Regions from separate parts of the Hydrogenispora ethanolica genome, predicted to be linked through region 2. Evidence: riboswitches for the same ligand, from Rfam matches in the RefSeq annotation. Region 2 holds a riboswitch; the other holds the start of a gene.
The links. A riboswitch is a leader RNA that binds a small molecule or an ion and turns the genes downstream of it on or off. The one in region 2 is predicted to bind cyclic di-AMP.
Positions count from the first base shown of each region.

Region 1: another riboswitch for cyclic di-AMP. It lies ahead of EDC14_RS00510 (hypothetical protein); the one in region 2 lies ahead of dapB (4-hydroxy-tetrahydrodipicolinate reductase).

Region 1 is NZ_SLUN01000001.1:115,711-119,113, reverse strand. It holds gene EDC14_RS00515 (chloride channel protein) at 1-943, shown strand, start outside; cyclic di-AMP (ydaO/yuaA leader) riboswitch at 1,091-1,234, shown strand; gene EDC14_RS00510 (hypothetical protein) at 1,414-1,635, shown strand; gene EDC14_RS00505 (asparagine synthase-related protein) at 1,632-1,949, shown strand; gene EDC14_RS00500 (NAD/NADP-dependent octopine/nopaline dehydrogenase family protein) at 2,039-3,127, shown strand; gene EDC14_RS00495 (cobalamin-dependent protein) at 3,128-3,403, shown strand, end outside.
Region 2 is NZ_SLUN01000003.1:119,958-123,360, reverse strand. It holds gene EDC14_RS03810 (LysR family transcriptional regulator) at 1-568, shown strand, start outside; gene dapB (4-hydroxy-tetrahydrodipicolinate reductase) at 685-1,539, opposite strand; cyclic di-AMP (ydaO/yuaA leader) riboswitch at 1,625-1,756, opposite strand; gene EDC14_RS03800 (family 10 glycosylhydrolase) at 1,923-3,403, opposite strand, start outside.

The DNA.
Region 1 (3,403 bases), on a different contig from region 2:
CATGGCCGATCTCCTGAAACTGACCAAGGAAGACCGCAAGAAGCTGGTCATCTGCGGCATCAGCGCCGGTTTCGCGGCGGTCTTCGGGACGCCCATCGCCGGGGCGCTATTCGCCGTGGAAGTGCTGGTCCTGGGCAAAGTCCTGCAGGAAGTGCTGTTTCCGGCGCTGGTGGCGGCCATCGTCAGTTTCCAGATCGCCACCAGCTTCGGGATTCACTATTTTCACCAGGCGATCCTCTTGCCCCGCTTTTCGCAGTTGCTCCTCATGGAGATGCTGTTGGCCGGGGTCTTCTTTGGCCTCGTCGCGTTATTGCTGGTGGAAGCCCTAAAGCTCGCCGAGACCTACGCGAAGAAGTTGCCGGTCGGGAAGCCGTGGCTGGGATTGGTCGGCGGCGCGATCTTGGCCGGACTGGCCCTGATCTTCTCCCCGCTCTATCTGGGGCTCGGCGTCGAGACCCTGGAGGCGGCCATCAACGGCGGCCCGGTGCCGCCTCTGGCTTTCCTGGGCAAAATTCTTTTCACCGCGATTACCTTGAGCATGGGTGGGAGCGGCGGCATCCTGACCCCGGTCTTTTTCATCGGTTCCACCGCCGGGAGCGCGTTGGCCCAGCTCTTTCATTTGAACACCGGCGCTTTCGCGGCCATCGGCATGGTGGCCCTGCTGGCCGGGGCGGCCAACACGCCCATCGCCGCATCGGTCATGGCGATTGAGATCTTAGGACCGCAGATCGGCCCATACGCGGCCATTGCCTGTCTGGTCAGCTACACCGCGGCCGGCCATCGTAGCGTCTATGCCAGCCAGATTCTGGGGGTTAGCAAAAGCGCCTCGATCAACGTCCCCTTGATGAAAGAGCTTGAAAAAGTGGATGACCTGGAGATCCGGAATCAGCCGGGCAAGATCCTGTATTTGCTAAGGAAGGCGCTTTTTCACAAAAACAGCTGAGCCGGCGCGGGTTTGGGGCAGGCGCCGCAGCCGGACGGCAATAGGGTCAGATTGACTTTTTTGGTCAACTTTGTTAAAATAAAGCTTAACCACTTCGCGCCGTGGCTGGCTTGAAGCCGGACGCGGCCTCGCCAAACAACCGCATAATTGCCAGGAACGCTTAATCCCCATAACCGGGGAACGGGGGAACCAATTTCCGGGGTGAATGACGGCCGAACCCCTCGGCCGGCTAGGGTTACTCTTCAATCCGAACCCGTCAGCTAACTTCGTCAGCGTTGCAAGAGAGGTCAAACTGGTTTTTTAGGCCATGGTCTTTCCTCCATGGCCTTTTCGTATCCCCGGAACGGAATCCCCTATACTTTTCCCCCGGCCGAAGTTTCGGAAGAGCCCTCTCCCGCGGGGTGCGGCGTATCTCAAACCGTTTTCCGGGGCGTCGGCACGACACGACGACAATCTAAGGAGGAATTTTGATGTGCGGCATCTGTGGCTATTTTGGGAATGACATCGCGGCGCTGCCGCTGCCGCTCTTTAAGTTGAAACACCGCGGCCCCGACGACCACGGAGTGGCGGTCGGCGACTGGTTCAAGCTGGGCCACACCCGGCTGGCCATCGTCGACCCGGCGGGCGGACAGCAGCCGACCAGGACTGCCAGCCCTACTACCGGATGCCGCGCAAATTTGAAGCCGAGATGAGCTGGGAGGAGCGCCTGGCCGAATTCAGGGCCCGGCTCCGGGCGGTGGTCCGCAAACGGCTCATGGCCGATGTGCCCCTGGGCAGCTTTCTCAGGGGCGGGCTGGATTCCAGCCTGATCACCGCCCTGATCCGCGAGGACCGGACCAAGATGCACACTTTCAGCGTGGCTACGGAGGACGGCGCCGACCGGGATTATGCCCAGCATGTTGCCGGACTTCTGGGAACCACCCATCATGAATACCTATTAAAGCCGGTCGAGATCTGGGAGGCGCTGCCGGCTGACTTTATCACTTGCTTCAAGCAATCGCTGTGACCCTTCCGGCTTTTTAGCCGGGTTACCACAGCTCTTTGAGAGACCTATCGGTTACCAAAAAACAACCCAAATGAAGGGGGTATCCGAATATGAGTCAACTCCGTTTTGCAGTATTGGGAGCGGGCCACGGCGGCATGGCCATGGCCGGACATCTGGGATGCATGGGTTACTCGGTGCGTTTGTTCAACCGCAGCGAGGCGCGGCTGATTCCGATCCGCAACGCCGGCGGGATCGAGCTGTCGGGCGTGGTGGAAGGAAAAGGTCCGGTTGAGTTGGTGACCTCGGACATTGCCGAGGCGGTCCGCGACGCCGATGTGCTGATGGTGGTGGTCCCGGCCAGCGGCCACCGCTATCTGGCCGCGGAATTGGCCCCCCATCTCCGCGACGGCCAGGCGATCATCCTGAACCCCGGCCGGACCGGCGGCGCCTTCGAGTTTCGCCAAGTCTTCAAAGAGGCGGGCGTCCACCAAGAAGTATTGCTGGGGGAGGCCCAGACCCTGCTCTATGCCTGCCGCAACACCAATCCGGGCCAGGTGAAGGTCTTCGGCATCAAAAACTCGGTGCCGCTGGCCGCCCTGCCGGGCCATCAGACCGTCGACCTGCTCGAACGGATCCATCCGGTCTTCCCGCAGTTCGTGCCGGGGGATAATGTCATCAAGACCGGCCTCGACAATATCGGCGCGGTCTTCCATCCGGCGCTGATGGTGTTGAACGCGGCCCGGATCGAGTCGACCCGGGGCGAGTTCCAGTTCTATTTCGAGGGGATCACCAAGGCTGTGGCCCAGGTGCTGGAGCGGGTCGACGCCGAACGGGTGGCGGTGGCGGCGGCGCTCGGCATCCGGGCGATGACCGCCCGGGAGTGGCTGTATATGGCCTACGACGCCCATGGCAAAACGCTCTACCAGGCCATCAGGAATAACTCCGGCTACAAGGGGATTCAGGCGCCGGCCACCATCGACCACCGCTATCTCTGGGAGGACGTGCCGATGAGCCTGGTGCCCATCGCTTCCATCGGCGAGACCCTGGGCGTGGCCACGCCGACGATCCGGCACCTGATCGGGCTGGCCGGACTGATGAATGAGTGCGACTATTGGCGGGAGGGCCGGACCGTCGAGCGGATGGGCCTGGCCGGCCTCACCCAGAAGCAGATCCGGCATATCGCATTGGAGGGATTTTAGATGAAGGTGAACGGCTTGAAGATCTGGGGTTGCACGCTTGGCAACTGCATTCACGTGGCGGGGATCCACCGCTTTCTGCAGTTGGCCGAGGAATGCGGCTATCAAACCGTCTTCGCCGGAGTCGGCTGGTCGGTGGCGGCGATCCTGGAGGCGGTGGCCGCCGAACGGCCGGACTTTGTGGCGCTCAGTTACCGCCTAACGCCCCAGGTGGCGGCGAAACTCTTTGCCGAGTTGGCCACCAGGCTCCGGGAGGAGAAGCTCGTGGAGAAGACGGTC
Region 2 (3,403 bases):
GGAGCTGGCCCTAAAGTTCGCCAACTGCGGCGCCGTCCGGGAGGCGCTCCGCGACAACGGGCTGGATGTCGGCCTGATCATCAGCGAACGGACCGCCGACGCCGACCTGATCGTCGAGGAGCTTTCCGCCGAGACCATGCTCTTTCTGGCGGCTCCCGATCACCCGCTGGCCCGGAAGAGCCGGGTCCGCCCGGAAGACCTGGGCGAGAGCTGCCTGATCCTGACCGAGCCGGGCTGCAGCTACCGGGCGACCGTCACCAAAATCCTGCAAGATTTCCGGGTGACGCCCCTCTCCTTATTGGAGGCCAGCAGCATCGAAGCGATCAAGCAGCTGATCATGATCGGCATGGGCGTCGCAATGCTGCCGCAGTTCAGCGTCGCCGCGGAACTGGCGGAGGGGCGGATCCGGGCGCTATCTTGGGCGGGGCCCGTTCCCGGTTACAGTGTACAGTTGCTCCATCATAAGGACAAATGGCTCTCGCCGGCGCTGCGGTCCTTTTTGAACACGGCGCGGCGCTACTGGCGGGATCCCCAGCCGCCCCACGATGCCGCCACCCCTGCCGGTTAGCCGGCGGGTCCGGCTCCCCGCCCCTTGCTGCAGGATCTTTTTAAAAAAGGGCTGCACCCTTTCGGTCGCAGCCCTTTTTCACGGTCCCGCTCCCAGCGGATCCCCCATCGCAAGCCTTAATTCGCGGCGCTGTTCATACGGTACAGCGGTTGCCGCTTGTTGCGGAACTTCTCCTTCGCCAGGTAGTCGCCGAGGACCTTCTGCAGATTCAGCACATCGTTCATCTCAAAATAACCGGATTTCCCCTGAATGAAGCGGATCCCCTTGATCGCGCCCAAGGCGAAGGCTTTGCGCGAGAAGGATTCGTGGGAGATCTCGATGCGGTCGTTTTCGCCGACGATCAGGACCTCGTGTTTGCCGACCACGCCGCCGGCGCGGATCGCCTGAATCGGAACGTCGGCCGTTTCGGGCAGGCCCGAGGCAGCCAAGCCTTTCTCGATCTCTTTGGCGATTTTCACAGCCGTGCCCGACGGCGCGTCTTTTTTATGTTTATGGTGGATCTCGGTGATCTGGAAGTCGTAGTTGTTGAGCATGTTGGCTGCCAAATTGGTCAACAGCATCATGACATTGACGCCGAGGGTAATGTTGGGAGCATACAGGATGGCGTTATGGTACTTCTTGGTCAGGACGTACAGCTTATACATGGCGATTTTGGAAAAGCCGGTGGTTCCGACCACGATATTCACTTTCATTTTGGAAAATAGCTTGGAGTTCCTGACCGTGGCGGCGGGGTTGGTGAAATCCACCACCACATCGGGACGGGATTGGAAGACGATCGGCTCGATCTGGTCCGGACCCTGGACGATAACACCCGTCGCCGGGCAGCCCAGGATCTCTCCCAGATCCTTCCCAATCTTGCGGCTGTTGGGGCTGGAGATAGCCGAAACCAGCCGCAGATCCTTTTGTTCCATGATCGCCTTGGCAACCTCAATCCCGGTTCTGCCCAATCCCACTAAGCATACTCGAGTCATAAAATCCCCTCCTTCAAATAAAAATGCCACCGATGGCCAACCATCCGCAGCGTTGAAAAAAGGGTATGACAAATCAAGCAGCCATTCACCTTCTCTTTCAACGCTTACGAAATTAGCTGACGGATTCGGGTCGAAAGCTAACCCTACCCGGCAAAGCCGGGACTCACCCCAAAAATTGGTTCTTCCGCTCCATCTCTGGATTCAGCGTTTATGACCGATATTCAGTTCGATGATCGGGTTTCCCAAAGACCTCTCAGAGGCAATGGTTCTTTGGACCCAATCGAAGCAAAAAATTCCTCTTTCGTATTATACCACACGGCACGGATGAAATCAATATCCCATACCCTTTCCTGCGCCCCAATCCTCAAATTTTTTCGAAGCTGTCAAGGCGCGGCGTCGATCGTCAGGTCAGCCTCGGTGACGCGGCCCGCCTGGATCAGGACCTTGCGCACCGCGGCTTTGCCCGCCCCCGCCGGCTCCGCCGTGACGCGGTAGCGGCCGGGCGGCAGTCCCGCCAGGCCGTACCAGCCGCTGCCATCGGTGGATACGGTCCGGCTTATTTCGGGCGCTCGGCCCCAGCGGGCGCGGGATTCCACCGTCACCCGCCAGCGGTCGGGCCTGGCGCCGTCCGGTCCGGTCACCACCCCCATCAGAAAGCCCCGCGTCGGGTGGGACTTCCAGGGCAGATCGGGAACGGCCGCCGGCGCGGCAAAGACCGGTTCGGTGGCGACGAAGCGCTGCTGCACCGGCTCCCAATAGCCTCCCTTGGCGGAGAGCAGCCGGAAGAGCCAGTCGTTGCTCTGGGGCAGGTATTGATAGGGCTGGCGCGGCAGGCTCCCCGCGGCCGCCGGATTCCGGTAGTCATCGTTGCTGTAGACGTTGGTGGAACCGTAGGCATACAACACCACGCCGGCCGCGTAATTCCCCCGGGCCGAAGGGGCCTGGGCCCGGCGGATCTGGGCCAGCGTATCTTCGATGTATTGCATGTAGATGCCCGGGCCAATCACGATCCGCCGGCCATAGGGGCAATCCTTTTGCCACTCGATCCATTTGTTGTACCAAAGTTGCTGCGTGCCCCACTCCCGGAAATAATTCATCGGCATCACCAGGTCGATGATTCCTTCCTCGAGCCAGCCGCGCCAGTCCTGGGAAACCTCGCTGTAGGCCCGGGATTTTTGCCAGTCCCCCGGCCCGTCCCCCCAGGCGATAACGGCCGAAGAGACTTTGAGCCGGGGCTTCAGGGCGATCGCTTGCAGATACACTTTGCGAATCAGAGCGGCGGTCTGCTCGCGGCGCCATTGCTGCCACTGGGGATCGTCGGGCGCCGGCAAGCCGCTGGTGCCGCGCCAGGCGTTATACCGGTTCACGCTGGTCGGGTTATAGCCCCAACCCAGCCCGGCGTAGCGGGTGTAGTCGAGATGAATGCCGTCCACATCGTAGTTTTTCACCACGTTCAGGTATACCGCGGCGGTGTAGTCCACCGCGGCCGGGTTGCCGGGATCCAGGTAATACGAAGGAGTCAATTGATCCGACCAGCTCCGGTCGGCCGCGTTGTAGGTCCGGTAGTACGAGACCCAGTCGGCGTCCCCGGCGGCCTTGGGCCCGTGCAGGTTCCAGACGTGATTGGGATCCCGGGGCGGCGTGGGGCTATTCCAGGCCACCAGGGTATTCAGCCAGGCATGGACCTCGAGCTGACGGGCGTGGGCCTTACGGATCAGGTATTGCAGCGCGTCGAAACCGGGCATCAGCTCCGGATCCTCGGTGCGCGGCTCGATGCTGTAGTGATAGTACGCATCTCCCCTGCGGCGCACCTGGACGATGAGGGTATTGATGTTGGCTTGGACCGCGTCCTGAATCAGCCGGT